Regions from separate parts of the Nocardia sp. NPDC056064 genome, predicted to be linked through region 1. Evidence: riboswitches for the same ligand, from Rfam matches in the RefSeq annotation. Region 1 holds a riboswitch; each other region holds the start of a gene.

Region 1 (9,882 bases):
GCCAGGCCCGCGCCGCCGCCTGATCACGATCGAGCAGCAACTGCACGGTGACCCCGTCGTAGGCCGCCACCACCGCGTGCGCGGCCTCGGCGATCGTGCCCATCGCGGCGGGCAGCGCGAACGCCCCGCCCGCCAGCTTGGCCTCGATCGCGGCGCGCAGGTGGGCGCGGTGGGCGACGAGCCGCTGCGCGAGTTCGGGTTTGCGCGCGGCGTGGGTGAGGAAGTCGGTCTTCACCAGCAGCCAGTCGCGGTCGAGCAGCAGGGTGGCGGTGAGCCGGTCGACGAATCCCGACAGGTCGCCGGGATTCTCGACGTCGGCCAGCGCCCGGCGCACCTGCTCGGTGATCAGTGAGGCGCGCTGGTCGTAGAGGACGAAGAACAGCTCGTCGAGGCTGGCGAACTGCGAGTAGAACGCGCCCCTGGTGTAGCCGGCGGCCGAGCAGACGTCCTCGATCCGCGTGAGACCGAACCCCTTCTCGGCGAACACCCGGAACGCGGCGTCGAGCAGCCGGGCCCTGGTCTCGGCGCGGCGCTTGGTCACCCGGGCGGGCTTGTCCGTGTCGGGTGTGGGCACCGATCCACCCTACCGCGCGGGCACGGACCCGGATTCCCGCTTCCCGCGGCCGGTGGTCAGAACCATTCCGGGCGGCAGTCCCTGGTGGTGGTGTCGAGGCTGTCGAGCAGGTCGAACTGCGGTCCGGTGCGCGGGAGTTCGGCCCGGAAGAAGTAGCGGGCGGCCTGGCGCTTGCCCTCGTGGAAGGCGTCGGTGGCCGCGCCCACCGCCAGGAACTGCTCGAGCCAGATCCAGGCCAGCACCACGTGGCCGACGGCCTCGAGGTAGAGGGAGGCGTTGGCCAAGGCGACGGTGGGGTCGCCGGTCGACCACAGGGCGGCCGTGGTCGCGGCGACGCGGGCGGTGGCCGCGTCCAGCTGGGCGGCCAGCCGGGCCGCCTCGCCGCCCGCCGCGCTCGCCCGCGCGGTGGTCGCCGTGATGGTCTCCAGCAGCAGGCTCAGCCCGGCGCCGTTGTGCATCACCATCTTCCGGCCGAGCAGGTCCAGTCCCTGGATGCCGTGGGTGCCCTCGTGGATCGGGTTGAGCCGGTTGTCCCGGTAGAACTGTTCGACGTCGTATTCGCGGGTGTAGCCGTAGCCGCCGTGGACCTGGATGGCCAGATCGTTGGCCGCCAGGCACCACTGCGCGGGCCAGCTCTTCGCGATCGGGGTCAGCACGTCGAGCAGCAGCCGGGTGCGGGTGCGGTCGGCCTCGTGCTCGGCGGTGCGTTCCTCGTCCAGCAAGCGGTAGCAGTACAGGTTGAACGCGAGCGCGCCTTCGACATAGCTCTTCTGCGCCAGCAGCATCCGGCGCACATCGGTGTGCTCGATGATCGGCACCTGCGGCGCGGCCGGGTCCTTGACGCCGGGCGCGCGGCCCTGCGGACGGGTGCGCGCGTAGTCCAGCGCGTGCAGATAGCCGGTGTAGCCCAGCGCCGTCGCGCCCTGTCCGACGCCGATGCGGGCCTCGTTCATCATGTGGAACATGTAGGCGAGCCCGTGGTTCGCCTCGCCGACCAGGTAGCCGACCGCGCCCGCCGCACCGCCGGGGGTGTGTCTGCCCTCGCCGAAGTTGAGCAGGGTGTTGGTGGTGCCGCGATAGCCCATCTTGTGGTTGAGGCCGACGAGCACCACGTCGTTGCGGTCGCCCAGCGTGCCGTCGGATTCCACCAGGAATTTGGGGACGATGAACAGCGAGATGCCCTTGACGCCGGCCGGACCGCCGGGGATCTTGGCCAGCACCAGGTGCACGATGTTGTCCGAGAGCTCGTGTTCGCCGCCGGAGATCCACATCTTGGTGCCGGTGAGCCGGTAGGTGCCGTCGTCCTGGGGCACCGCGCGGGTGGTGATGTCGGCCAGTGACGACCCCGCCTGCGGTTCCGACAGACACATGGTGCCGAAGAAACGGCCCTCGACCATCGGCCGCACGAAGGTCTCGATCTGTTCCTCGCTGCCGTGCGCCCGCAGCAGGTTCGCATTGCCGACGGTCAGGAACGGGTACGCCGCCGTGCCCACATTGGCGGCCTGGAACCAGGCCGTGCACGCACCGGCGACGACCGCGGGCAACTGCAGGCCGCCGATCTCGTAGTCCATCGCGGCCCCGATCAACCCGGCGTCGGTGAAGATCTTCAGCGCCTGCCCCACCTCGGGGATGATGTGCACCCGTTCACCGTCGAAGGTCGGTTCCTGGGCGTCGCTCTTCTTGTTGTGGGTGGCGAAGTGCCTGGTCGCGATCGCCTCGCTGAGGTCGAGTACCGCGTCGAAGGTGGCGCGATCGTGGTCGGCGAAACGTGGCCTGCTCGTCAGCGCGGTGACGTCGAGCCAGTCGTGGAGCAGGAATTCGAGATCGCGGCGGGACAGCAGCAGGGAGTCGGTCATCGGGTCTCTTCCTCGGTTCGGCGCAGCCGCAGGCAACCGTACCCGCCGCCGGGCCTGCGCGTCCGGGACCGGCTCGCCGCGCACCCGCGGCGAGCCGGCCGGTATTCACCGCACCGCCAGTGGTGCCTCCGTGACGCCGTAGCCCAGGTTGGCCAGCACCTCACCGGTCGCCTTGGCGAAGTTGAGGGTGATGAAGTGCAGGCACGGGGCGCCTTCGCGGATGAGGCGTTCGGCCATCTCCGTGGCCAGGGCGATGCCCTCGGCGCGGACCGCCGCCTGATCCGGTTCCGGGCCGCTGCCCGCGGCACGGCGCAGCCGGTCCATGACCGCGGCGGGCAGCGCGCGACCGCTGAGTTCCTCGGCGCGCGCCACCGTGCGCAGCGAGGTGATCGGCATCAGCTCCGGGATGATGGGCTTGGCGCCCTCGACCGGGTCCAGGGCGCCGACCCGGTCCCGCAACCGCAGATAGTGTTCGACGTCGAAGAACATCTGGGTGATCGAATACTCCGCGCCCGCACGCAGTTTCGCCACCAGATGCCTGGTGTCGTGGGCCAGGTCCGGGGAGCGGTGGTGGCCCTGCGGGAACGACGCGACGCCGACGTGGAAGTCGCCGAGATCGCGCACGATCCGGACGAGTTCCTCCGCGTAGCCCACGCCGTCGGGGTGTTTGGTCCACGGCCCCAAAGGGTCGCCCGGCGGGTCGCCGCGCAGCACCAGCAGATTCCGGATACCGGAATCGGCGTAGGCGCCGACCAGCGAGCGCAGTTCGGCGACGCTGTGGCCGACCGCGGTCAGGTGGGCGACGGGCAGCAGCGTCGTCTCCCTGGCCAGGTCGCCGGTGATGCGCACCGTGCGGTCCTTGGTGGAACCGCCCGCACCGTAGGTCATCGACACGAAGGCCGGGTGCATGCGCTCGAAGTCGCGCACGGTCCGCCACAGGCGTGCCTCGCCCGCGCTGTCGCGGGGCGGGTTGAACTCCACCGAGAACGGCACACCGCGGCCCGCGTGCGCACGCAGGCTCTCGGCCACCGAATGTCCTGCGGCACTGCTGTTTCCACCGCACCCGGGTAGTCCCGAACCGGTCCTTGTCATCGCTGTTCTCCTCGGCCCCGCGTCGTGCTCGGCGCGTGGCCGCTCAGAGCAGATTCCAGTCTTCGAGGCCCTGGTACAGCGGGACACTCTGAGCCAGCTTCGACACCCGACCACGCAGGGATTCGACATCGGAAGTACCCGCCAACGCCGCGGCGATGACATCGGCGACCTCGGTGAACTCCGCATCACCGAAACCACGCGTCGCCAACGCCGCGGTACCGATCCGCAGACCCGACGTCACCATCGGCGGACGCGGATCGAACGGCACCGCGTTCCGGTTCACCGTGATCCCCACCTCGTGCAACAGGTCCTCGCCCTGCTGACCATCGAGCTCGGAATTACGTAGATCCACCAGCACCAGATGCACATCCGTACCACCGGTCAACACCGAAATACCCTTACCGGCGACATCGGCACCGGTCAGGCGTTCGGCCAGGATCCGCGAACCCGACAGCGTGCGCTGCTGACGATCCTTGAACTCCTCCGACGCGGCGATCTTGAACGCCGCCGCCTTCGCCGCGATCACATGCATCAACGGGCCACCCTGCTGACCCGGGAACACCGCCGAGTTCAGCTTCTTCGCGAACTCCTGCTTGGCCAGAATCAACCCCGAACGCGGGCCGCCGAGGGTCTTGTGCACGGTGGAGGACACCACGTCGGCATACGGCACCGGCGAGGGGTGCAGACCCGCGGCGACCAGACCGGCGAAGTGCGCCATGTCGACCCACAGGTAGGCACCGACCTCGTCGGCGATCTCACGGAACTTCGCGAAATCCTGGTGACGCGGGTAGGCCGACCAGCCGGCCACGATCACCTTCGGCTTCGACTTGAGCGCGATGTCACGCACCTCGTCCATGTCGATACGGTGATCTTCCTTGGACACACCGTAGGAATGCACGTCATAAAGCTTGCCCGAGAAATTCAGGCGCATCCCGTGGGTCAGATGACCACCGTGGGCCAGATCCAGACCCAGCAGGGTCTCCCCCGGGTTCATCAACGCCATCAACACCGCCACGTTGGCCTGGGCCCCCGAATGCGGCTGGACATTGGCGAACTCGGCACCGAACAGTTCCTTGGCCCGATCACGAGCCAGCGTCTCGACCACATCCACGGCTTCGCAGCCACCGTAGTAGCGGCGGCCGGGGTAGCCCTCGGCGTACTTGTTGGTCAACACGGAACCCTGCGCCTGCAGGACCGCGCGGGGCACGAAGTTCTCCGAAGCGATCATCTCGAGGGTGTCGCGCTCGCGGGCGAGCTCGCCCGCCATCGCGGCGGCCAACTCGGGATCGAGCTCACCGAGAGACTGGGTATTGACGGACTGGGCACTGGTGGAGGCGACCACAGCGGAACTCCCTTGGCTTGCAGGCGAACAGCCGCCACCCTTTTCGCGCGCACGCCGACCCGGCACCCCACGGGGATTCGATCGGCGGTGCGCCCGATCCACGAGGCGACGACCACCGGACGCGGCGCGCCCGGCACAGCGGCAGGTCTTCGGACTCGCGGGCACCGGAGCCCCTGGGCGCCGACCTACCGGCCGTCGCTTCCCGGACATGGGTCCAGTGCGAATGACGGCTTTCGTTCCTGCTCACCGCTGCGGGACAGTCCCGGAATTCCACCGGGTTCCCTCTTCACCGCGCAACGGTCCCGTTGCGTCAGGTGTCGACACCGGCGGCGGCGCGGGGGCTCCCGTCGTCCTCGCCACCGGCGAACCAGCTGCCGGGACAGCATACGGTGCCGTGCCCGGCGACCGGCCGCCCGGGCCGGGATACCCCACGGGCCCGGTCGAGGCGGGACTATCATGAGCGCGCAGCTGGTTCACGCTCACCAGCCCGGGACGGTCCGACCTCCCGCGGTGGACGTGTCGAAACCGGTGTGCCGGACCTCCGGCCGCCGGCCAGAGGGAACCCGGTGGGAATCCGGGACTGTCCCGCAGCGGTGAGCAGGAACGACCGCCGTCATCACGCACTGGGCACCCCGCCCGGGAAGCGACGGCCAGTAGGTCGGCCGAATCAGGCCGGTGCCCGCGAGTCCGAAGACCTGCCCGCTGTGCCGGACACGCCGTGTCCGGCGGCCACCGCCTCGTGGACCGGGCGCGCGACCGCTTCTCCGACCCGTGCGACCTCGCGTCGCTCCCGGTGCTCGGTGGACGACGCCGCCCGACAGGCCGGCGGCCGTCCGCACCGCACTGGAGACGATGACCGTGGCAGTCCCGCCCACTCCGTTCACCGCGACCGTTCTCGGCCTGCCCCGGATCGGGCCGAACCGGGAACTGCGGCAGGCCGTCGAGGACTATCTGGCCGGCCTCATCGACGCCGACCGCCTCGACAGCGCCGCGCGCGAGCTGCGCCTGGCCCACCTGAGCGTGCTGGCCGCGGCGGGCCTGGACTCGATCCCGGTCGGCACCTTCTCCTACCACGATCAGATGCTCGACACCGCCGCCCTCTTCGGCGCGCTCCCGGCGCGGGTGCTCGGCATCGCCGACCCCCTCGACCGCTATTTCGCCGCCGCGCGCGGCACCGCCACCGTCGCCCCGCTCGACCAGGCGCCGTGGTTCGGCACCGGCTACCACCACCTCGTCCCGGAGATCGACGCCGAGACGCGGTTCACCCTGCACGCGGACGCGCTCCTGGCCGAGCTGGCCGAGGCCGTCGAGCTCGGCGTCCCCGCCCGGCCCGTGGTGATCGGCCCGCTGACCTTCCTGAAACTCTCGCGCCACGCGCGGGGCGCGGCCCTCGACCGGCTGCCCGAGCTGGTCCCCCGCTACCGGGAACTCCTTTCCGCCCTGGCCGACGCGGGCGCGAGCTGGGTCCAGCTCGACGAGCCGATCCTGGCCACCGAGCTCACCGCACGCGAGATCGCCCACCTGCGCACCACCTACGCCGCCCTGGCCAGTACCTCCCGCAGACCCGCGCTGCTCGTGGCCGTGCCCTTCGGGCCGCCCGGCGCCACCCTGGCCGCACTGGCCGACATGGGCATCGACGGTGTCGCACTGGATTTCACCGCGGGCACGACCCTCGAGGCGGTGGCCTCGGTGCCCGCGCTCACGCGCAAACTGCTGGTGGCCGGGGTGGTCGACGGCCGCGGCTTCTGGCGCACCGATCTCGACGCCGCGCTGAGCACCCTGGGCTCGCTGCTGGGCAGCGCGGGATCGGTGGCGGTGTCGAGTTCGTGTTCGCTGCTGCACGTTCCGTACTCGCTGGCCCCGGAGGCCACCCTCGACGAGCGGTTGCGCTCATGGCTGGCCTTTGGCGCGGAGAAGGTTACCGAGGTCGGCATCCTGGCCGGGGCGCTGGCCCGGGGCACCGACGCCGTCGCACCCGAACTCGACGCCGCCCGCGCGGCCGTGCGGGCGCAGCGAGCCCACCTCGCCCAGCCCGCCGTCCTCGGCCACACCAGCACCGAGCACGGCTGGGTGCAGTCCTCCGGCGCGCAGTGCGTCCGCCCGCCGATTCCGCTGCGCGAGGCCGCCCGGCCCGCGTCCGCCACCACCCGGCACAGCACGCCGGCCGTCCGGAACGAGGTCCACCGACCATGGTCTCCCGCGTGAATTCGACGGCTCGATCCCGCCGGCTGCCGGCCGCGCTGGCCACGGCCTGCTGCCTGGTGGCCGCTACCGCGTGCGGCGGCACCGACTCCACCGCCTCCCGCACCGACCCGACGACGAGCCTGCCCGGCCGGACCAGCTACCCGTTCACCCTCGACAACTGCGGGGTGCGAGTCACCTTCGACAAGGCACCGACCAGGGCGGTGTCGCTGTATCAGGCGTCCACGGAGATCCTGCTCGCGCTCGGGCTGGCCGACCGGATGGTCGGCACCTCGACGTGGTTCGACCCGGTCCTGCCCGCCCTGGCGGCCGACAACGCGAAGGTGCCCCGGCTCGCCGACAACGACCCGTCGCTCGAGACCGTGCTCGCCACCGAGCCCGACCTGGTGACCTCGGCGAGCGCGCACACCTTCACCCCCGCGGTGGTGGCCGAGCGGTCGCGGTTCGCCCAGCTCGGCGTGCCCACCTATCAGTCGCCGTCGGTGTGCACGGGCGCCACGGTCGAGGGCGAGACCGTCACCCGCACCGCGCCGCTCACCGTCGACACGCTCTTCCAGGAGATCACCGAGCTGGCCCGGATCTTCGACGTGCAGGAACGCGGCGCGCAGCTGGTCGACCAGCTGAAGGGACGCCTCGCGGCGGCCACCTCGGGCGCGCCCGCCGACCCCGCGCCGACCGTGGCGTTCTGGTTCTCCGGGCTCGAGGCCCCGTACATGGCCGGCTGCTGCTCGGCCCCCGGGCTGTACGCCAGCGAGACCGGGGCCCGCAATGTGTTCGCCGACCAGCGCGAGGACTGGCCCGAGATCAACTGGGAGGCGGTCGTGGCCGCCGATCCCGATGTCCTGGTGCTCGCCGAGCTGAGCCGTCAGCGGGTCGACGGTGACGCTCTGGCCACCAAGATCGCGTTCCTCGAATCGAATCCGGCGACGAGCCGGATGCGCGCGGTGCGCGACAAGCGCTATGTGGTGCTGACCGGCTCCGAGCTCGACCCCGGTATCCGCGAGATCGACGCGATCGAGAAACTGGCCGCCGGTCTCGCGGCCACCCGATGACCGACCCGATGAAGGAGTCCCGCGCGATGCGCCTGGCTTTCCGGCACCTGTGTGCCGTGTCCGTTCTCACCCTGGCGGTCGCGGGTTGCGGCGCCGCCGACACCGGCGGCGACCAGGCCGCCTCCGCCGACGGCTTCCCGCTGACGCTGCAGAACTGCGGGCGCTCGGTCACCGTCGACGCGCCACCGCGGCGCGCGGTCTCGCTGAATCAGGGCTCCACCGAGATCCTGCTGTCGCTCGGACTGGCCGACCGGCTGGTGGGCACCGCGACCTGGACCGATCCGGTGCGCGCCGATCTGGCCGAGGCCAATGCGACCGTGCCGCGCCTGGCCGACAACAAACCCTCCCTCGAGGTGGTCCTCGACGCCGAACCCGACTTCGTCTCCGCGTCCTTCGGCGGCACCCTCGGCCCCGGCGGCGTGGCCGATCGCGACCGGTTCGAGCAGCTCGGCGTGCCGACCTATCTGTCACCCACCGACTGCGACGGCAAATCGGCGGTGAGCGTGAACTCCGACGGCGCGCGCACCGAACCACTGCGCATCGACTCGGTGTACACCGAGATCCGGCAGCTCGCCGCGATCTTCGATGTCGAGGACCGGGGCGAGGCACTGGTCGCCTCGCTCCAGCAGCGGCTCGCCGCGGCCGCCGCCACCGCGGGCACACACGCCGACACCTCCATCGCCTACTGGTTCTCCGACCTGAACACCCCGTACATGGCCGGATGCTGCGGGTCCTCGGGGATCATCACCGCCGCGGTCGGCGCGCGCAACATCTTCGCCGACACCACCGACGAGTGGCCGCAGGTCAGCTGGGAGGCCGTCGCCGACCGGGACCCGTCGGTGCTGGTGCTGGCCGACCTGAGCAGGCGCACCATCGAAGGCGACGCCCTCGACAGCAAGATCGCCTTCCTGCGCGCGCATCCGGTGACCTCGCAGCTCACGGCCGTGCGGGAGCAGCGCTTCGTCGTGGTCAACGGTGCCGATTTGAATCCGTCGCTGCGCACCGTGGACGGCGTGGAGAAACTCGCCGCCGCGCTGGCCCAGTGGGGACCGGTCCGCTGACCGGGCTCGCACCGCGGCGCGGCACCGCCGTGATGGCGCTCGCGCTGGTGGCCGGCTGTGTCCTGCTGGTCTGCTCGATCGCGGTCGCGCTGACCATCGGCCCGGCGAACCTGTCGGTGGGCGAGGTCTACGCCGTCGTCGGCGAGCATCTCGGGTTCGGTGAGGCCGGGGTGAGCCGGATCAAGGACGGCATCGTGTGGGAGCTGCGCCTGCCGCGGACCCTGCTGGCCGCCGTGTGCGGGGCGGGACTGGCGCTGTGCGGGACCATCCTGCAGTCGGTGCTGCGCAATCCGCTCGCCGACCCCTTCGTGCTCGGCATCTCCTCGGGCGCGTCGACGGGGGCGGTGCTGGTCGCGGTCCTCGGGCTCGGCGCCGGGTCGATCTCCCTGGCCGCCGGGGCCTTCGGTGGCGCGGTGGCCGCGTTCGCGCTGGTCCTCGTGCTGGCCGCCGCCGCGGGCGGGGGCACCGCGCGGATCGTGCTGGCGGGGGTGGCCGGGACCCAGCTGTTCTCCGCGCTCACCTCGTTCATCGTGGTCTCCAGCGCCGATGCCGAGCAGACCCGCGGGGTGCTGTTCTGGCTGCTGGGCTCGCTGGCCGGCGCGGACTGGGCCGATGTGGCCGTGTGCGCCACGGTGACCGCCGTCGGTCTGGTGATCTGCCTGAGCCGCGCGGCCGCGCTGGACGCGTTCACCTTCGGCGCGTC
Region 2 (9,882 bases), 1.8 Mb from region 1:
TCGCCTATGTGCTGCTGTTCTTCGCCATGGTCGGCGTGGGGCCGCTGATCGCCAATGTCGTCGGCTCGATCGTGAGCACCGTGCTCGCCAACGAGCTGCACCGTCAGCTCACCTTCCACGCCACCGACCGGGTCAGCTGGTTCACCGCGCAGTGGGAAGGCGGCGGCCTGGCCCTGCTCGGCCTCGGTATCACCACCGCGGGCCTGGCCGCGCTCGGCGTGTGGGCGCCCGGCCTGGGCGACACCGCGCAGGCCCTGGTGGTCCTTGGCATCACCGCCGCCGTCGGCGGCCTGCGCTTCCTGGCTCTGCGCGGCCTGTTCTAGGCGTTCTTGCGCTCGGCGATCTTCTCGAGCAGCCGCTTGTGCACGGTCGGCGGAAGCATGTCGCTGACATCGCCGCCGTAGGCCGCGACTTCCTTCACCAGCGAGCTGGACAGGAAGCTCAGCGAGGGGTTGGTGGCGATGAAGAAGGTGTCGACGCCGGCGAGCTTGTGGTTCATCTGCGCCATCTGCAGCTCGTAGCCGAAGTCGCCCGCGTCGCGCATGCCCTTCACGATCGCGCGGATGCCCTCCTGCCTGGCGAAGTCGACGGTCAGGCCCTGCCAGGAGGCGACCCGCACATTGGGCAGGTGCCGCACCGCGTCGCGCAGCAGTTCCATGCGTTCCTCGACGGTGAACATGCCCTGCTTCTTGGGGTTCACATTCACCGTGACGACCACCTCGTCGAACTGCGCGGCCGCGCGGGTGAACACATCGAGGTGACCGTTGGTGACCGGGTCGAAGGAGCCGGGGCACAGTGCTGCAGCCATGACTCAGACGCTAGCACCGAACTCGGCGAGCTCGATTCTGGTCTCCCCGTACTTGCGGGTCCTCAGCGGCGCATAGCCTGCGGGCCAGGTGATTTCGGGTGAGCGGATGGAGCGTTCCACGATCACCAGGGCCTCGGGGGCGAGCCAGCCGTTGGCGGCCAGGGCGGCGAGGTCGGCGGTGACCTCGGGGGTGCTCACGTCGTAGGGCGGGTCGGCGAAGACCACGTCGTAGCCGTCGGGTGCGGGCTGGGCCAGGACGGTGCCCACGGTACCCAGGCGCAGTTCGGCGCCGGGCAGGCCGAGCTCGGCGATATTGGCGCGCACCACCGCGGCGGCCTTGCGGTCGGATTCGACCAGCAGGGCGTGTGCGGCGCCGCGCGAGAGCGCCTCCAGGCCGAGCGCGCCCGACCCCGCGTAGAGGTCGAGCACGCGCGTGCCGTCGAGGTCGAGGCGGGCGTCGATGGCGCTGAACAGCGCCTCGCGTACCCGGTCGGAGGTGGGCCGGGTTCCGGCGGGCGGCACCTTCAGGCGCCGCCCACCGGCCGTTCCCGCGACGATGCGGGTCATTCCGACTCGCGCGCAGCCAGTTCCACCAGCAGGTCGCCGCCCTCTACCTGCTGCACCTTCGCGGTCGCGATCCGGCCGACCACGCCCGCGCGCGGCGCGGTGATGGCCGCTTCCATCTTCATCGCCTCGATGGTGCCGATGGTGTCGCCCGCGTGGATCTCGTCGCCCTCGCCCACGGCCAGGGTGACCACACCGGCGAACGGCGCCGCGATATGACCGGGGTTGTTCTTGTCGGCCTTCTCCGCCGCCGGAACTTCCGAGGCGATCGAACGGTCACGCACCGCGACCGGGCGCAACTGCCCGTTCATGATGCACATGACCGTCCGCATCCCCTTCTCGTCCGGCTCCGAGATCGCCTCCAAGCCGATGAGCAGGGTGACACCCTTCTCCAACTGCACCCGATGCTCCTCGCCCCGGCGCAGACCGTAGAAGAACTGGTTCTCCGACAGACCCGTGGTGTCGCCGTACTTCTCCCGGTGGCTCCGGAACTCCGCGGCCGGGCCGGGGAACAGCAACCGGTTGAGCGTGTCGCGACGCTCCAGCGAGGAACCGTCCAGTCCCTTCTGATCCGCCGGGCTCAGCGGCACCTCGGGCTTGGGCTCGTTACGCCCGGCCAGCGCCTTGCTGCGGAACGGTTCCGGCCAGCCACCAGCCGGAGTGCCGAGCTCCCCACGCAGGAAACCGATCACCGAATCCGGAATGTCATAGCGGCCCGGATCAGCAGCGAAGTCCTCGATCTCGACACCGGAACCCACCAGCGCCAGAGCCAGATCACCGACGACCTTCGACGAGGGCGTCACCTTGATCAGACGACCCAGCAGCCGGTCGGCTGCCGCGTACTTGGCCTCGACTTCCTCGAACCGGTCACCCAACCCCAAAGCGATCGCCTGCTGACGCAGGTTCGACAGCTGACCACCCGGAATCTCGTGCGTGTACACACGTCCGGTCGGGGCGGGCAGCCCGGACTCGAACGGCGCGTACACCTTCCGCAACGCCTCCCAATACGGCTCGAGGTCGCAGACGTTCTGCAGATTCAGGCCGGTGTCGCGCTCGGTGTGCGCGGCGGCCGCGACGATCGCCGACAGCGCAGGCTGCGACGTGGTACCCGCCATGGCCGCCGACGCACCGTCGACCGCGTCGGCACCTGCCTGCCACGCCGCCAGATAGGTCGCGAGCTGACCACCAGGGGTGTCATGGGTGTGCACATGCACGGGCAGATCGAAATTGCTACGCAGTGCCGTCACGAGCTTGGCGGCCGACGGTGCCCGCAGGAGCCCGGCCATGTCCTTGATCGCCAGCACATGTGCACCAGCGTCCACGATCTGCTCGGCGAGCTTGAGGTAGTAGTCGAGGGTGTAGAGCTGCTCGTTCGGGTCGAGCAGATCACCGGTGTAACTCAACGCGACTTCCGCGATGGCCGTACCGGTTTCGCGCACCGCGTCGATGGCCGGGCGCATCTGGTCGACATTGTTGAGCGCGTCGAAGATCCGGAAGATATCGATGCCGGTGGTCGCCGCCTCGGACACAAATGCGCGGGTCACCTGCTCCGGGTACGGCGTGTAGCCCACGGTGTTACGCCCACGCAGCAGCATCTGCAAGCAGATGTTCGGCACGGCCTCGCGCAGTGCGGCCAAACGCTCCCACGGGTCTTCGTGCAGGAACCGCAGCGCCACATCGTAAGTCGCGCCACCCCACGCCTCGATCGAGAGCAGTTCGGGAGTCAGCCGCGCGACGTGCCCGGCCACACCGAGCAGACCGTTGGTGCGCACCCGGGTCGCCAGCAGCGACTGGTGGGCGTCACGGAAGGTGGTGTCGGTGACGCCGAGCGCCTTCTGCTCCCGCAGGGCCCGGGCGAAACCGTCGGGTCCGAGGGTGAGCAGCCGCTGACGTGACCCGTCCGGCGGCGGCAGCGTCATATCGATGGCGGGCAGCTTGTCGTACGGGTACACCGTGGTGGGCCGCTCACCGTGCGGCTTGTTGACGGTCACGTCCGCGAGGTAGCTCAGGATCTTGGTGCCACGGTCGGCCGACCCGCGCGAGGTGAGCAGCTGCGGGCGCTCGTCGATGAACGAGGTGGTGACCCGGCCCGCCTGGAAATCGGGATCGTCGAGCACCGCCAGCAGGAACGGGATATTGGTCGTCACGCCACGGATGCGGAACTCGGCCAGGGCGCGGCGAGCGCGCGCGGCCGCGGCGGGCAGATCGCGGCCACGGCAGGTGAGCTTGACCAGCATGGAGTCGAAGTAGGCGCCGATCTCCGCGCCCAGGTTCGCGCCGCCGTCGAGGCGGATACCGGCGCCGCCGGGCGTGCGGTAGGCGGTGATGCGACCGGTGTCCGGGCGGAAACCGTTGGCGGAGTCCTCGGTGGTGATCCGGCACTGCAGGGCCGCGCCGCGAATCGAGACCGTCTCCTGGCTCAGGCCGAGATCGGCCAGGGTCTCCCCCGCCGCGATGCGCATCTGGGCCTGCACCAGGTCGACATCGGTGATCTCCTCGGTCACCGTGTGCTCGACCTGGATGCGCGGGTTCATCTCGATGAACACGTGGTTGCCGCGTTCGTCGAGCAGGAATTCCACCGTGCCTGCGCAGCTGTAGCCGATCTGCCGGGCGAAGGCCACGGCGTCGGCGCAGATGCGTTCGCGCAGTGCGGGGTCCAGGTTCGGCGCGGGCGCGAGCTCGATCACCTTCTGGTGGCGGCGCTGCACCGAACAGTCGCGCTCGAACAGGTGCATCACATTGCCGTGCTGGTCGGCCAGGATCTGTACCTCGATGTGGCGGGGGTTCACCACGGCCTGCTCGAGGAACACCGTCGGGTCGCCGAAGGCCGATTCGGCCTCGCGGGAGGCGGCCTCGATCGACTCGCGCAGCTGCTCGGGCGCGGCGACCCGGCGCATGCCACGGCCACCACCACCGGCGACGGCCTTGACGAAGATCGGGTACTCGAGCTCCGTCGAAGCGGCCAGCAGCTGCTCGATGTCGGCCGAGGGTTCGCTGGACTTCAGCACCGGCAGGCCCGCGGCCCGGGCGGCCTCGATCGCGGTGGCCTTGTTGCCCGCCATCTCGAGGACCTCGGCCGAGGGGCCGATGAAGGTGATGCCCTCGCGCGCGCAGGCCGCGGCCAGATCGGGATTCTCCGACAGGAAGCCGTATCCCGGGTAGATCGCGTCGGCGCCGGCCGACTTGGCCGCCTCGACGATCGCCTCGATCGAGAGGTAGGCCCGCACGGGGTGACCTTCCTCACCGATCTGATACGACTCGGCCGCCTTGAGACGGTGCACGGAGTTGCGATCCTCATACGGGAACACCGCGACCGTTCCGATGCCTAGTTCGTAGGCGGCGCGGAAGGCGCGGATAGCGATCTCGCCGCGATTGGCGACCAAGACTTTCGAGAACATTGGACTACGGTACCCGGCCCGCGAGCGGGGTCCGGCACGCAAGGTGACTTCGCCACAGTCTTCACACCGAACATCCCCCGACCTGCGAAGTCGCGGTAATCGGACCGTCACATCTCACCGCGGGAGTCCCCGGCCCGTGCGGTCGGTGGTGCGGCGGCAACGCGCAGGTCACGCCCCTGTTCGGCACGTCCGGGTGAGCAGCCGGCCCGCGACCCCCTATGCTGGTGGGTGCAGCTGGTTCGCCTGCGCGGTGGAAGAGTCGGAGCCCCGACCTCCCGCGCCGGTGTCGAAGCCCGCCGCCGGTTCCCCGGCGCCGGGTGAAGAGGGAACCCGGTGGGAATCCGGGACTGTCCCGCAGCGGTATGCAGGAACGACCGCCGTCATCACGCACTGGACTTCGTGTCCGGGAAGCGACGGCCAGTAGGTCGGTCGACACACACGACCGGTGCCCGCGAGTCCGAAGACCTGCCGACTGTGCCGGATACGCCGTATCCGGCGGCCACCGCCTCGTGGATCGGGCGCGCGGACCACCCACAGACCGAGACAGACCGTGCCCGCACGGCGTCGACGGTCCGGCGGTTGGCGTCTGCCCGCATGGTGAGGGCCGTCCGTACCGCACTGGAGAAACTTCCGTGACTGTTTCGCACACTCCTTTCACCGCAACGGTTCTCGGTCTGCCCCGGGTGGGCCCGAACCGGGAACTCAAGCGCGCGACCGAGGCCTACTGGGCGGGCCGCGCCGACGCGGACCACCTGCACACCGTCGGCCGGGAACTGCGCCGTGCCCAGCTGCTCGAGCTGCAGGCCGCGGGCCTGGACTCGGTGCCGGTGGGCACCTTCTCCTACTACGACCAGGTGCTCGACACCGCCGTGCTGCTCGGCGCGCTGCCCCCGCGCGTCGCCGGGATCGCCGACCCGCTGGACCGCTACTTCGCAGCCGCGCGCGGCACCGACACCGTCGCCCCGCTCGAGATGACCAAGTGGTTCGACACCAACTACCACTACCTGGTCCCCGAGATCGACGCCGCCACCGTCTTCTCGCTGAACCCCGGCAAGCTCCTCGCCGAGCTGGCCGAGGCGATCGAGCTCGGCGTGGCACCTCGCCCGGTGGTGGTCGGCCCGATCACCTTCCTGAAGCTGGCCAAGTCCGCCGACGGCGCGGCCCTGGACCGGCTGCCGGAGCTGATCGCCCTCTACGCCGACCTGCTCACCCAGCTCGCCGACGCGGGCGCGCAGTGGGTGCAGATCGACGAGCCGGTGCTGGTCACCGACCTCACCGACGCCGAGGTCGCCCTCGTGCGCGACACCTACACCCAGCTCTCGGCGGTGGACCGGCGCCCGGCGATCCTGGTCGCCACCTACTTCGGGCACCCCGACGCCGCCCTGGGCGCGCTGGCAGGCACCGCCGTCGAGGGTGTGGCGGTCGACTTCACCGCGGGCACCCGGGTCGCCGATCTCGCCGCGCTGCCCGCGCTGGCGAACAAGCTGGTGGTGGCGGGCGTGGTCGACGGCCGCAACATCTGGCGCACCGATCTCGACGCCGCGCTGAGCACCCTGGGCACCCTGCTGGGCAGCGCCGGGTCGGTGGCCGTGTCCAGCTCGTCCTCGCTGCTGCACGTGCCGTACTCGCTGACCCCCGAGACCGGGCTCGACGAGCGGCTGCGCTCGTGGCTGGCCTTCGGCGCCGAGAAGGTCGCCGAGGTGCGCGTGCTGGCCACCGCGCTCACCACCGGCACCGACGCCGTGGCCGCCGAACTGGCCGCCGCGCGCGACGCCGCCGAGTCGCGGCGCACCGATCCGCGCCTGCACGTCGAGCAGGTCAGGGCCCGCCTGGCCGCGCTCGACGAGAGCGACCTGAACCGCCTGCCCGCCGACGAGCGCCGCGCCCTGCAGCGCGAGCACCTCGACCTGCCGGTGCTGCCGACCACCACCATCGGCTCCTACCCGCAGACCTCGGCCATCCGCCTGGCCCGCGCCGCGCTGCGCAAGGGCGAGATCGACGAGGCCGAGTACGTGCGCCGGATGCAGGCCGAGATCGCCGAGGTGATCACCCTGCAGGAGAAGCTGGGCCTGGACGTGCTGGTGCACGGCGAGCCCGAGCGCAACGACATGGTGCAGTACTTCGCCGAGCTGCTCGACGGCTTCGCCGCCACCGAGAACGGCTGGGTGCAGTCCTACGGCACCCGCTGCGTGCGTCCGCCGATCCTGTTCGGTGACGTCTCGCGTCCCGAGCCGATGACGCTGTCGTGGATCGGTTACGCCCAGTCGCTGACCACCAAGCCGGTCAAGGGCATGCTCACCGGTCCGGTCACCATCCTGGCCTGGTCGTTCGTGCGCGACGACCAGCCGCTGGGCGAGTCGGCCCGCCAGGTGGCCCTCGCCATCCGCGACGAGACGGTGGACCTGGAGGCCCAGGGCACCCGGGTGATCCAGGTCGACGAGCCCGCCCTGCGCGAGCTGCTGCCGCTGCGCGCGGCCGACCAGCCCGCCTACCTGCAGTGGTCGGTGGACTCGTTCCGCCTGGCCACCGCCGGTGTCGCCGACACCACCCAGGTGCACACCCACCTGTGCTACTCGGAGTTCGGTGAGGTCATCTCGGCCATCGCGGGCCTGGACGCCGATGTCACCTCGATCGAGGCGGCGCGCTCGCACATGGAGGTCCTCGACGACCTGAACGCGGCGGGCTTCGCGCTCGGCGTCGGCCCGGGCGTCTACGACATCCACTCCCCGCGCGTGCCCTCGGTCGAGGAGATCACCACGTCGCTGGCGGCGGCGCTGAAAGCCGTTCCCGCCGAGCGTCTCTGGGTCAACCCGGACTGCGGCCTCAAGACCCGCGGCCCGGTGGAGGTCGAGGCGTCGCTGCGCAATCTGGTGACCGCCGCCGCGGCGCTGCGGTAGCCGGGAAACAGCTGCGGTAGCCGGGAAACACCTGGTGAATCGCGGTCCCGGGCGGGCGTTTTCCGTCCGGGACCGCGTGCGCGGCCGCGGGGCGTTTCGGTCTTCATGAGGGGGAGATCGAACCGCCCTGCGGCTCTTCGCACGTTACGCACAAGTAGTAACAGATAAAATCCCTTGCTGGACTGGACATCTCCCGAGGTAATCGCCACTTTCAGCAAACGTTGCGAACCCTGAGCGTTAGGATCTTCGGCGTGCGGAAGATGTACGCGGGGGCCAGGCTACGACGGCTGCGCGAAGAACGGCGGATGACCCAGGCGGCGCTGGCGAAATCGCTGGATCTGTCACCCAGCTATCTCAACCAGCTCGAGCGCGACCAGCGCCCGCTCACCATTCCTGTTCTGCTGAAACTGAACTCGACCTTCGACCTGGATGTCCAGTTCTTCGCCGCCGACTCCGACGCGCGCCTGGTCTCGGATCTGCACGAGGTCCTGGTCGAGGCGGCGGGCGGTGGCGACACCGCGCCGATCACCGAGGTCGAGGAACTGGCGACCCGGCTGCCGGAGGTGGCGCGCATCGTCATCGCCATGCACCGGCGGCTGCGTGCGGCCACCGACCAGCTCGACCTGCTGTCCTCGCGGGTGGAGAACCCCAGCGGCGCCCCCGGCACCCCGATGCCCTACGAGGACGTGCGCGACTTCTTCTACGACCACCGCAATCACATCTCCACCCTCGATCACGCCGCCGAGCAGCTGTTCGAGGAATCCGGGCTCAGCATCGGCTCGCTGGACCGCCAGCTGGCCCGCATCGCCGAGGAACGCGCCGGGGTGACGGTGCTGGTGCGCGGCGACGGCGCCGACCCGACCATCCCGAAACGCCACTACGACCCCGACACCCGCACGCTCACCCTGGCCCGCAGGCTGCGCCCGGGCCAGCGCGCCTTCCAGATCGCCTCGACCCTGGGCCTGCTGCTCTACGGCCGCGAGATCGACAATGTGCTCGCCGAATCCCGCGCGCTCACCGGCGAATCGCGGACGCTGGCCCGGGTCGGGCTGGCCAACTACTTCGCCGGCGCGCTGATCCTGCCCTACGGCCGGTTCCTGCGGTCGGCCGAGGAACTGCGCTACGACGTCGACCTGCTCGCCCTGCGCTTCGAGGTGGGTTTCGAGACGGTCTGCCATCGCCTGAGCACCTTGCAGCGGCAGGGCCAGCGCGGGGTGCCGTTCTTCCTGGTACGCACCGACCGGGCGGGCAATATCTCGAAACGCCAGTCCGCCACCGCCTTCCATTTCTCCCGGGTCGGCGGCAGCTGCCCGCTGTGGGTCACCCACGAGGCGTTCGCACATCCGGGGCGCATCCTCACCCAGATCGCGGAGATGCCCGACGGGCGCCGCTACCTGTGGATCGCGCGCACCACCCCGCCCGCGCCGCAGGGTTTCGGCGGTGCGTCGAAGAACTTCGTCATCGCGCTGGGCTGCGATATCGAGTACGCCGACCGGCTGGTGTACTCGCAGGGCATCCAGCTCGACGACCCCCAGGTGGCCGTGCCGATCGGCGCGGGCTGCAAGGTGTGCGAGCGTCCGTCCTGCCCGCAGCGGGCGTTCCCGCAGATCGGCCGCGCGCTCGCGGTGGCCGAGCACACCAGCACCGATCTGCCCTACCCCCGGCTGCCGCGCTGACTCAGGACTTGGCCAGGTATTCGATGCGTTCGCCGTCCACGGCGGCGTGCATCATCCCGGCCAGGCCCGGATGCTTCACCAGGCCGGGGTCTTCGGCGACCACCTGCCGGGCGAGTTCCTGGGCGGCGGTGATCACCTCGAGGTCGTCGAGCAGCGACAGCAGCCGCAGCGACCGGGCCGTGCCGGACTGGGCCGAGCCGAGCACATCGCCCTCACGACGCTGACGCAGGTCCAGCACCGACAGTTCGAACCCGTCGGTGGTGGCGGCGACCGCTTCCAGCCGGGCCATGGCCGTGCCGCCGGGCGCGGCGTCGGTGATCAGCAGGCACAGGCCGGGATGCTCGCCGCGCCCGATCCGGCCGCGCAACTGGTGCAGCTGGCTCACGCCGAATCGGTCGGCGTCGACGATCACCATGACCGTGGCATTGGGTACGTCGACACCCACCTCGACCACCGTGGTGCACACCAGGACATCGATGGCGCCGTCGTTGAACTGGCGCATCACGTGATCTTTCTCGTCGGACGGCAGCCGCCCGTGC
Region 3 (9,882 bases), 450 kb from region 1:
CGGCGGCGCGGGCCGTGTCGTCGGCGCAGTCGAGCAGCGGTGCGGCGATGCCCAGGTGCGCGGCATCGGCGATCAAGGCACGCAGCACCTGGACGAGCACCCGGGAGTCGTCGAGGGCGTCGTGGGCTTTGCGCTGGGGCACACCGTAATACGACGCGAGCGTGCCCAGCTTGTAGTCCGGGGTCGGTGGCGCCACCCGCCGGGCCAGCGCGAGGGTGCACAGGCGACGGTCCACCGGCAGCCGAGCACCGGTCCTGGCGAACTCCCTGGCGAGGAATCCGTAGTCGAACAACGCGTTGTGCGCCACCAGCACCCGGCCGTCGAGCAACCCGGACAGGCGGTCGCGTACCTGACCGAACTCCGGCGATCCGCGCAGCACCTCGGCGGTCAGGCCGTGGATGTGGACCGGTCCGGGATCACAGCCGGGATCGAGCAGCGTGTGGAACTCCTCGCTCACCCGGCCCGCGCTGTCGAGGGTGAGCGCCGCGACCGAGAGCACCCGGTGCTGGTGCGGCCGCAGGCCCGAGGTCTCGACGTCCACGACAGTGAACGCGCCGAACCCGGCCACCTGCTGTTGCTCGTCGTCCTGTGTCATCACCCGCATGAGCTTCGCATCGTAGACGGCCGCCGAAATGTTGCGGGCCACTTCGTGATTCCCGCCTCCGTACCGGCGCGCTAGTCGTCGGCCTTTCCGTCTGATGCCGGTTCGAGGGCGTTCGTATGCCATTCGCCGTCGGGATAGGTGATGTAGAGCGGGCCCAGGTTGCAGGGGTTGAGACAGCCGGTGGGGGTGACCAGAGCGGTGGGGTGGTCGCGACGCAGGGTGCGGTGCAGTTCGGCGGCGCCGTAGACGGTGCAGCGTGGGCCGCGGCAGACGAGGATGTGGGCGGTGTGCTCGGGGATCTTCGACCAGGCCGGACTGCGGAAGGCGCGCGGGCTGGCGGTGACCGGGTCGCCGTCCTCGCGCATCAGCGCCCGCACCACCTCGGTGAAAGCCGGTGTGCTGTCGGCACCTTCGGTGACCCGGACGTCGAGTTCGCGGGCGCGGGTCTCCATCCAGTTGGCGACCGCGCGGGCGATCCAGGTCTCCAGGTAGCGGTCGCGGGGTACGGCCAGCGGGATCAGGGTGACCGGGATGTCGTCGCGGGCCGCGTCGTCGAGGACGTCGTGGATGGTCGGCTCACCCTGATCGAGCAGGGCGTAGCCGATCCCGCAGGCCTCGGCCAGGGCGGTGACGGCGGGCAGGTCCACACCCGACGGGGTGGGCCGGGCGACCAGGACGTGACGGCGCGTCATCGGGCACCCACCGCGCGCCCGGCCGGAACCACCAGGGGTGTGCCGGTCATCGGGTCGTCGATCACCGCGCACCGCACCCCGAAGACCTCCGCGACGAGGTCCGGGCGGACGATCTCGGCGGGCGTCCCCTGCGCGACCGCCCGGCCGTCCTTCATCGCCACCAGATGATCGGCGTAGCGGGCGGCCAGGTTCAGATCGTGCAGGACGGCGATGATGGTGCGCGGCAACAGGTTGCGCAGCACATCGAGCACATCGAGCTGATGGGCCAGGTCGAGGAAGGTGGTCGGCTCGTCGAGCAGCATCACCTCCGGGTCCTGGGCGATCGCCAGTGCGAGCCAGACGCGTTGCTTCTGCCCGCCGGAGAGCTGGTCGACCGTGCGCTCGACCAGGTCGAGGGTGTCGGTCGCGGTGAGTGCCGCGCGCACCGCGGCCTCGTCCTCGGCCGACCACTGCCGGAACCAGCGCTGATGGGGATGGCGACCCCGCCCGACGAGTTCACCGACGGTGATGCCGTCGGGCGCGACCGGCTGCTGCGGCAGCATGCCGACCCGGCGCGCCACCGTCCGGGCCTGCTGCGGGGCGATATCGGCGCCGTCGAGCAGCACCGCCCCGGCGCTGGGCCGGATCAGCCGGGCGAGGCCGCGCAGCAGCGTCGACTTGCCGCAGCCGTTGCGGCCGACGATGACGGTGAACCGGCCGGGCGGGAAATCGACGGTGGCATCGGAGACGATCGCGGTGGCGCCGTAGGCGAGCGTGAGGGCTTCGGTGGTCAGATGTGCGGTCATCCAGCGTGTCCGATCCGGGTTGCGCGGGCGAGGAGATAGACGAGCACCGGGGTGCCGAGCAGCGCGGTCACCACGCCGACCGGCAGTTCCGCCGGGAACAACCGGCGGGCCGCCAGATCGGCGGCGACCACCAGCAATGCCCCGGCCGCGGCGGCGGGCGCGAGTCCGGCCCCGCGTTCGGCGAGCAGACGCCGCACGATCTGCGGCGCGACCAGCGCCACGAAGGCGATGGGCCCGGCCGCGGCGGTGGCCAGGGTGGCGGCGGCCGCCGCGACGACGATCAGCACCGTGCGGTGCGGGCCGCGCCTGCCCGCCAGCGAATTCGCCAGTTCGTCGCCCAGTTCGAGCAGCGGCAGCGACCGGGCCGACACGATCAACACCGGCACGGTCACGACAAGTGCCGCGGCGGCGAACCAGACGTGCGGCCAGTCCCGATTGGCGAGACTGCCGGTGAGCCACATCGCCGCCGTATGTGCCTGGTAGGCATCGACTCTGGTGAGCACGAAGGCGATGGCCGAGGACAACATGGCGGTCACGCCGATACCGACGAGCACGAGCCGGTAGCCGTCGAGGCCGTCCTTGGTCGCCACTGCCAGGATCGACGCCATCGCCACGAACGCCCCGGCCAGCGCGCCACCGACCAGCCAGAGACCGGTGCCGCCGAGCACGGCGCTCACCACCAGCGCACCGAGCGACGCGCCCGCGTTGATCCCGATGATCTCCGGGCTGACCAGCGGATTCGTCGCGATGCGCTGCAGGATCGCTCCCGCCAGCGCGAAGGCGGCACCCACGCACAGACCGGTGAGCACGCGCGGCAGCCGGTCGGCGACGACCACGTCGTATTCGATGAGCGTGCCGCCACCGCCGAGGACCCGCAGCACATCGGCGGTCGTGAGCGGATAGTGGCCGACGGTCAGCGACCACGCCCCCACCGCCAGTGCCGCCGCGGTGAACAGCACGGTCAGCAGCGCGGACCGGCGCTGGACGCGCAGCACCACGCGCCTGCCCGGCGAGCGCAGCAGCAGGGTGTCGCGGGGCAGGACGCGGGGTTCGGTGGCCGTCACAGCGCCGCCACCTTCCGGTTGCGCACCAGGTACAGGAAGAACGGCGCCCCGGCGAAGGCGGTGACGATGCCGACCTGGATCTCCTGGGGCCGCACCGCCACCCGCCCGAGGATGTCGGCCAGCAACAGCAGGGTGGGCCCGAACAGGGCCGACCAGGCGAGCACCCAGCGATAGTCGGGTCCGCCGACGGCGCGGGCGATGTGCGGGACCACCAGGCCCACGAACGCGATCGGCCCCGCCACGGCCACCGCCGAGCCGGCCAGCAGCACCACCGCGCCCGCCCCGGTGACGCGCACGGCGACCAGCCGCGTGCCGAGCGTGCGGGCCATGTCGTCGCCGATGGCGATGGCGTTCAACGGCCGCGCTACCCCCAGGGCGAGGACCGCGCCCGCCGCGATGAAAGGCACGACCGCCCAGACCGATTCGGCCTCGGCGCGAGCCAGCGACCCGACCACCCAGAACCGGAAGTTGTCGAAGGTGGTCCGGTCCAGCAGCGTGATGGCCGTGGTGATCGAGGCGCACAGCGCGGTGCACGCGGCACCGGCCAGCGCCAGCTTCACCGGCGTCGCCCCACCGAAGCCCAGCGATCCCAGGGTGTAGACGAACGCGGCGGCCACCGCGGCGCCGAGGAAGGCGAACCAGATGAACCCCGAGGTGGTGGCCACGCCCAGCGTGCCCATGGCGAGCACGATGGCCAGCGAGGCACCGGCGTTGACACCGAGCAGTCCGGGGCCCGCGAGTGGGTTGCGGGTCAGGCCCTGCATCACCACGCCGGCCAGCGCGAGCGCCACCCCCGCGAGCAGGCCCGCCACCGTTCTCGGCATCCGGATGTAGCGCACGATGCGGTCGGTGTCGGTGCCACGGAAGTCGGTGAACGCCGCGATCGCGTCGTCGAGGGCGAGCGGGTGCGTGCCGATCAGCACCGAGGCCACGCAGACAGCGGTGAGCGCGGCACCGGCCAGGAGCAGGCCGGTGCCGCGGGCGGTGCGGGTCACCGGCCGAACAGCTCGGGGTGGATCAGTTCGGCGACCAGTTCGGTCGCGTGCGCGATCCGGACACCGGCGGCCCGGTCCGCGAACAGGAACGGGTGCACCGCACCGGCCCGCACGGCGGTCAGGTTCGCGAACGCCGGGTTGCCGACGATCTTGTCGACCTGCGGCTGCGCGTCGGCGCGGGTATAGGTGGCCTTGCAGCACTGGCTGGTCAGGATGATGTCGGGATCGGCGGCGATGAGGGCTTCCGCGCTGATCGGCACATTGCGGCGCTCGGTGAGATCGGCGAAGGCGTTCACCCCGCCCGCCGCCTCGATGATCTGGGTGACGAAGTCGATCCCGCCCGCGACGGTGTAGGACCCGTCGTCCTTGGGCGTGAGGACCGCGACCCGTGGCCGGGCGGCGTCGGCGACCTTGGCGCGCACCGCCGCGATCCGCGCGGTCAGCTGTGTGACCACTTCTTCGGCGCGCTCGTCGACACCCCACAGCGCGCCCAGATCACGCAGGTCGGCGTACACATTGTCGAAACGCACGGTCTTCGGGTCGATCGCCTCGTCGGCCAGTCCGTCCGCGCTCGGGCACAGCGGGCTCAGCACCCAGGTCCGCACACCCAGCTCGTGCAGGCTGCCGCGGGTGCCCACGCTGTTCTGCGCGGAGGCCGCGAAGACGCCGTTGTAGCCCGAGAGCACGAAATCCGGCTTCTTCGCCAGCAGTTCGTCACGGCTGGGCAGCTTCTCGACGTAGTCCGACTTCGCCTGCGCGTCACGGTATTCGGGCAGCACGGCCGCATCGAGGAACGCCGTCTGCACGAGCCGGTCGGTGACGCCGAGGGCGTGCGCGATCTCGATCGAGGGCTGGTAGGCGGCGTAGATGCGCTGCGGTGGGGAGCCGACGGCGACATCGAGGCCGCAGTTGGCACGGGTGACGGCATTCGCGCCGGTGGTGGCCGGTGCGGGTGGGGCACCGCACCCGGCGACGACGATCGCGCAGGCGATCAGCGCGCCGGTACGCAGGCGCGCGACAACAGAGGGGGTCAAGATGACGGCCTTCCAGGTCCTCGTGGAATGGGTACTGCGTGGCCGTGGCCGGTCTCCTGGCTGACGGGATGGCGCGCGACGGATCAGCCTTCCCAGGGCATGCCCCAGTGGCCCCGGACGGCATCGGCCGCCCGGATCGATCAGTCGCTCCCGATCACAGTGGCGAGGGCCGCATCGGTTTCGCACCGATTTCCCGAACACCACGGCTCGGGGACTGTACCAAGATCGGAAACCGGATGGTCGGGTCGGCTGGTCGAATTGTCCGATCAGCGAGGATCGGGGCAGGTTCCCGCGTACCGGGTAAGGCCGAGACCGTTCTTGCCCTTGCTGCGCCCGACCGGCCCGTTCTTGGCCGAACGGACCCAGGCGCCGGTGGTGTCGAGCACGGGCATGCGTTCGCTGAAGGCGCGGCTGTAGCGGGTGGTGCCGTCGACGGTGAGGATGCCCTCGCGCACGTCGATGTGGGCGACGGTGGCCCAGAAGGAGTTCTTGCCGTTGCCGATCAGCACGGTGATCTGGTCGGCGTCGGCGCCCGGCAGCCCGTCGGGCCCGGGGCGGCCGTAACGCACGCGCACCCGGGGACGGCCGAAGGTGTCGATGGCGCCGGCGCCGTTGTCGACGGACTGGTAGACGTTGAGCAGCAGGTCACCGTTCTCGGTCGGGCGCACGACCACCTGTTCGGTGGCGGGCCGGTTGTTCGCGCCGGGGCCGCGGGAATCGCCCTGGTGGTGCAGGAACGGCCACACGGCCAGGTCGCCCTGATGACCTTTCTCGCCGCTGATCACCACGTAGTCACCGGTGATCTCGTTGCGGCAGAAGAAGTACACGTCCAGATCGCCGGTGCCGTAGCGGGTGACCTGCCCGTCGGGCGCGTAATGCGCACCGCGGCCGTCCCATTCGAGACCGACGGTGAGGACGTACCCGGGGTCACCCTTGCGCAGGTCGATGCTGGCGCGGCGGTCGGGTGAGTCCTTGGTGAGGACCACGTCGACCTTGCGCAGATCCACCTGCGGTGCCGCCGGCGCAGGCGCGGGCGCCGCGACGGGCCGCACAGGTGCCGGGTCCTCGGCGGGCTCCTCGTCGACGACGATCCCGTGCTCGGTCGCGAAGGCCGCGAGCCCCGCGCTGTAGCCCTGCCCGATCGCGTCGAGCCGCCACCCCTCGCCCCGCCGGTACAGCGCCACCGCCTGCAATACCGTCTCGCTCGTCAGATCCGGCGGCGTGAAGGTCATGGACTCGCCCGCGCCCGCGACGGTGACCCGCAGACCGCGCACCTCACCGAACCGGATGCCCTGCGCCTCGGTACTGCCCGCGATCACGACCCGGTGGATGTCGGCCGGGAGCGCCGCCAGATCCACCGACACCACCGCGTCGGACTCCATCCGCACCCCCGGCGCGACGGGATTGTTGAAGAACACGAAATCGGCGTCGGAGCGGACCACACCGTCGGCGGTCACCAGCACCGCCGACACGTCCACCGCCCCGGCGGGCTCGGCGAGGTCGAGCCGGATCGTGTACCGCCGCTCCCCCAGATCCGTCTTGGACCCCTTGGTCACCTCGACCACCGTCGCCGCGCTCATGCCCTACCTCCGTCGACCCCACCGGCCGGTGATCCGCACCAGGCTTTTCCGTTCGTCAGGGTACTCGTGTCCCCGGATTCCGATCGGTCTCCGGAGACGAACCCGCCCGCCCGCGACTGTGCGTTCACCTGTCGACACCACCACGGCGACCGGGATCGGTTGGCTCCGGTCACAGGATCCGCGGTGATCGGTGGCGGGGCCGGGCGGGGTGTCGTTCACTGGTCGGCATGAACGTCCGTGAACTGATCGACCGTAAGTCCGGTCGCCGGATCTCGGTGGTGGTGCCCGCGCTCGACGACGAGGACACAGTCGCCGGAGTGGTCGCCTCGGTCCGGCCGCTGCTCGGTGGACTGGTCGACGAACTGATCGTGCTCGACGCGGGTTCCGCCGACCGCACCATCGCGCGAGCCAGGGCGGCCGGTGCCGCTGTCTACACCCGCGAGGAGGCGCTGCCCGACATCGTCCCGCGCCCGGGCAAAGGCGAGGTGCTGTGGCGCTCGCTGGCCGTGTGCACCGGCGACATCGTCGTCTACCTCGACGCCGATCTGGTCGAGCCGGACCCGATGTTCGTGCCCACGCTGGTAGCTCCGCTGCTGACCGATCCGGGGCTTGCCCTGGTGAAGGGCTTCTACCGGCGCCCACTGGCGGGCGGCGCGGAGTCCGACGGCGGCGGGCGAGTCACCCAGCTCGTCGCGCGTCCCCTGCTCACCGCCCTGGCGCCCGCGCTGGCCGAGATCGTGCAGCCCCTCGGCGGTGAATACGCCGCCACCCGGAGCTTTCTCGGCGAGATCTCCTTCGCCAGCGGCTTCGGCGCCGAGATCGGCATCCTGCTCGACTGCTGGCAGCGCCGCGGGCTGTCCGCGATCACCCAGGTCGACCTGGGTGTCCGCGTGCACCGGCACCGCTCCACGCACGAACTGGCGGTGATGAGCAGGCAGGTGGTGGCGACCCTGCTGGACCGGCTCGGCATCCGCGACTCCGGCATCGGGCTGGTGCAGTTCCTGCCCAGCGACGACGGCTGGCGCCGCACCCCCTCGGAGGTCAGCCTGACCGACCGCCCACCGATGACCCAGCTGATCGCCACCCACCGCGACATCGCCTGACACACAACGAGCGCCGGTGCGGTCCCCACGGGAACCGCACCGGCGCTCGGCGCGTGCGAGCTAGGCGGCGACCAGACCGAAGTCCAGCTTCACCAGCTGATCGGCGCAGTCGAAATAGCGGTCGTCGTGGGTGATCACGATGACCGTCTTGCCGCGCCGCTTCAGCTCCGTGAGGATCTCGCGATAGAACACCTCACGGAAGCGCGGCTCCTGATCGGCGGCCCACTCGTCGAAGACGTAGATCTGGCGGTCTTCGAGCAGCGCGGTGAGAAGGGCGAGCCGTTTGCGCTGGCCCTGCGACAGATCCACCGTCGACAGGCGCCCGTCGCGCACGGTCACCTTGTGCGCGATCTGCAGTTCGTCGAGGTAGCGCTGGACCTCCTCGTCGATCCCGGGCCGGTCGAAGCCCAGATAGTCCTCGAACAGGTGGAAATCGGTGAACACCGCCGACGAGTTCTGCCGGTACCACTCGATGTTGTCGTGGTCGATCCTCTCCCCGTTGAGCGACAACGACCCCGTGCGTGGCACATACAGACCGGTGATCAACTTGGCCAGCGTCGACTTGCCGCTGCCGTTGCCACCGACGATGAACGTGATCTGCCCCGGCTCGAAGACCAGGTCGATCGGCCCCAGCCGGAACCCGCTGTCCTCGGCCGCGTCGAGCCCGGGCGGCGGACCCAGCGGCACCGGCCGCACATCCGTGGCACCGTGATCGACCCAGTTCTTGCCGTTGACATCCGGTCCCGCCGAAGGCCGCGCCCCCGGATGCGCCGGATGATGACCCGGCCCGGGATGTCCCTTCGCACCGCGCGGCGGCGGTCCGGGACGCGGCGGCGGACCACCGAGCCCGGGCGGACCGGGCGGCGCGCCCGGTGGCGGCGGAATCGGCGAGGGCGCCTCCGAGCGATACACGTAGCTCACGCCCGAGAGTTCCAGCTTGGCCTCCCCCGCCGCCGGACGCTCGGTGAAGGGCAGCAGATCCTCGTTGTGCAGCGTCTCCATCGACAGGTTCATGTCGCGGATCTTGGCCAGCGCCACATCACCGCGCAGCAGATCCGGGATGCGGTGCATGAAGTTCTGCATCGGCATCGCCAGGAACGTGGTGACCAGCACGTACCCGATCATGGTGTCGCGCGGCAGGTTCAGCGCCGCCGCGATGACGAACAGGATCAGCGCCATCGTCGCCAGCTGCAGCGCCTGGCCGAAGCCCTGCGCGTAGGAGAACTTCGAGCCCGCGTCGGTGTTCTGATCCCGCAGCGTGCCCGCCGAACCGAGCAGGTGCCGGTCCATGAAGTCACGACGACGGCCCCGGTGCAGCTTGAGTTCCTTGATCCCCAGGGTGACCGACTGGAACGAGCGCAGCAGCGCGTCCTCGTTCTCGCGTGCCTCCCGGTAGATCCGGCGCACCCGCTTGAGCACCATCTCCACACACGAGATGCCGATCAGCGTGCCCGCCACCGTCACCGCGAAGATCGGGCCCGACACGATGGCGAGGAACACGAAGCAGCCGACGATGGTCGCCACGTCGACGCAGATCGACGGGATGGCGGTGACCGCCTGCGACAGCGCCCGCACATCCTCGGTGAGGGTGGCGATGAGCCGGTGCATGCCGAGCCGTTCCAGGTGTTCCAGCGGCGCGGCGACGATCCCCGCGCTCAGGTCACTGCGCAGCCGGTAGATCGCCTCCTGGGACAACCGGATCAGCAGCACCTGCGAGAGCACCCCGCTGACCAGGATCACCAGCCCGGTCCCCGCGAAACGCAGCAGCAGGTTGTCCGGCTGCGGTTTCGGCGAGACGACAGCGTTGATCAGCGTCACCAGGTAGGTGTTGGCCACACCGGCGACGAGACCCGCGACCACCACGGCCGCGATCCTGGCCGGCGAGAGCGCGGCGAGAAAACGGAGCAGTTGCATGACTTACGCTCTCAGCTGCGGATGACATCGAAGACGATGCCCTCGAGGGTGACACCGGGTGCGAACGAGAACGCCACCCCGGTCGAGATCGGTGCCGTGGTCTGCGCGTCG

Evidence for each region. Region 1 has a riboswitch for cobalamin ahead of ACFC06_RS01220 (hypothetical protein). Riboswitches for the same ligand answer to the same signal wherever they lie in the genome.
Region 2: it holds a riboswitch for cobalamin, as region 1 does, so the genes downstream of both, metE (5-methyltetrahydropteroyltriglutamate--homocysteine S-methyltransferase) here and ACFC06_RS01220 (hypothetical protein) in region 1, are expected to answer to the same signal.
Region 3: it holds a riboswitch for cobalamin, as region 1 does, so the genes downstream of both, ACFC06_RS03145 (ABC transporter substrate-binding protein) here and ACFC06_RS01220 (hypothetical protein) in region 1, are expected to answer to the same signal.

The regions. Positions count from the first base shown of each region.
Region 1 covers NZ_JBHJWO010000001.1:241,007-250,888, reverse strand. Annotated here, with positions in the region: gene ACFC06_RS01240 (TetR/AcrR family transcriptional regulator) at 1-574, opposite strand, end outside; gene ACFC06_RS01235 (acyl-CoA dehydrogenase) at 631-2,430, opposite strand; gene ACFC06_RS01230 (methylenetetrahydrofolate reductase) at 2,536-3,459, opposite strand; gene glyA (serine hydroxymethyltransferase) at 3,566-4,864, opposite strand; cobalamin riboswitch at 4,987-5,186, opposite strand; cobalamin riboswitch at 5,419-5,561, shown strand; gene ACFC06_RS01220 (hypothetical protein) at 5,717-7,069, shown strand; gene ACFC06_RS01215 (ABC transporter substrate-binding protein) at 7,066-8,118, shown strand; gene ACFC06_RS01210 (ABC transporter substrate-binding protein) at 8,145-9,179, shown strand; gene ACFC06_RS01205 (FecCD family ABC transporter permease) at 9,212-9,882, shown strand, end outside.
Region 2 covers NZ_JBHJWO010000001.1:2,030,922-2,040,803, forward strand. Annotated here, with positions in the region: gene ACFC06_RS09340 (GtrA family protein) at 1-323, shown strand, start outside; gene coaD (pantetheine-phosphate adenylyltransferase) at 320-808, opposite strand; gene rsmD (16S rRNA (guanine(966)-N(2))-methyltransferase RsmD) at 812-1,375, opposite strand; gene ACFC06_RS09355 (pyruvate carboxylase) at 1,372-4,770, opposite strand; cobalamin riboswitch at 5,054-5,258, shown strand; gene metE (5-methyltetrahydropteroyltriglutamate--homocysteine S-methyltransferase) at 5,403-7,667, shown strand; gene ACFC06_RS09365 (short-chain fatty acyl-CoA regulator family protein) at 7,919-9,343, shown strand; gene recG (ATP-dependent DNA helicase RecG) at 9,345-9,882, opposite strand, start outside.
Region 3 covers NZ_JBHJWO010000001.1:694,148-704,029, reverse strand. Annotated here, with positions in the region: gene ACFC06_RS03170 (TerD family protein) at 1-604, opposite strand, end outside; gene ACFC06_RS03165 ((2Fe-2S) ferredoxin domain-containing protein) at 676-1,296, opposite strand; gene ACFC06_RS03160 (ABC transporter ATP-binding protein) at 1,293-2,081, opposite strand; gene ACFC06_RS03155 (FecCD family ABC transporter permease) at 2,078-3,145, opposite strand; gene ACFC06_RS03150 (FecCD family ABC transporter permease) at 3,142-4,140, opposite strand; gene ACFC06_RS03145 (ABC transporter substrate-binding protein) at 4,137-5,174, opposite strand; cobalamin riboswitch at 5,203-5,413, opposite strand; gene ACFC06_RS03140 (TerD family protein) at 5,441-6,754, opposite strand; gene ACFC06_RS03135 (glucosyl-3-phosphoglycerate synthase) at 6,982-7,857, shown strand; gene ACFC06_RS03130 (ATP-binding cassette domain-containing protein) at 7,918-9,771, opposite strand; gene ACFC06_RS03125 (type III polyketide synthase) at 9,783-9,882, opposite strand, start outside.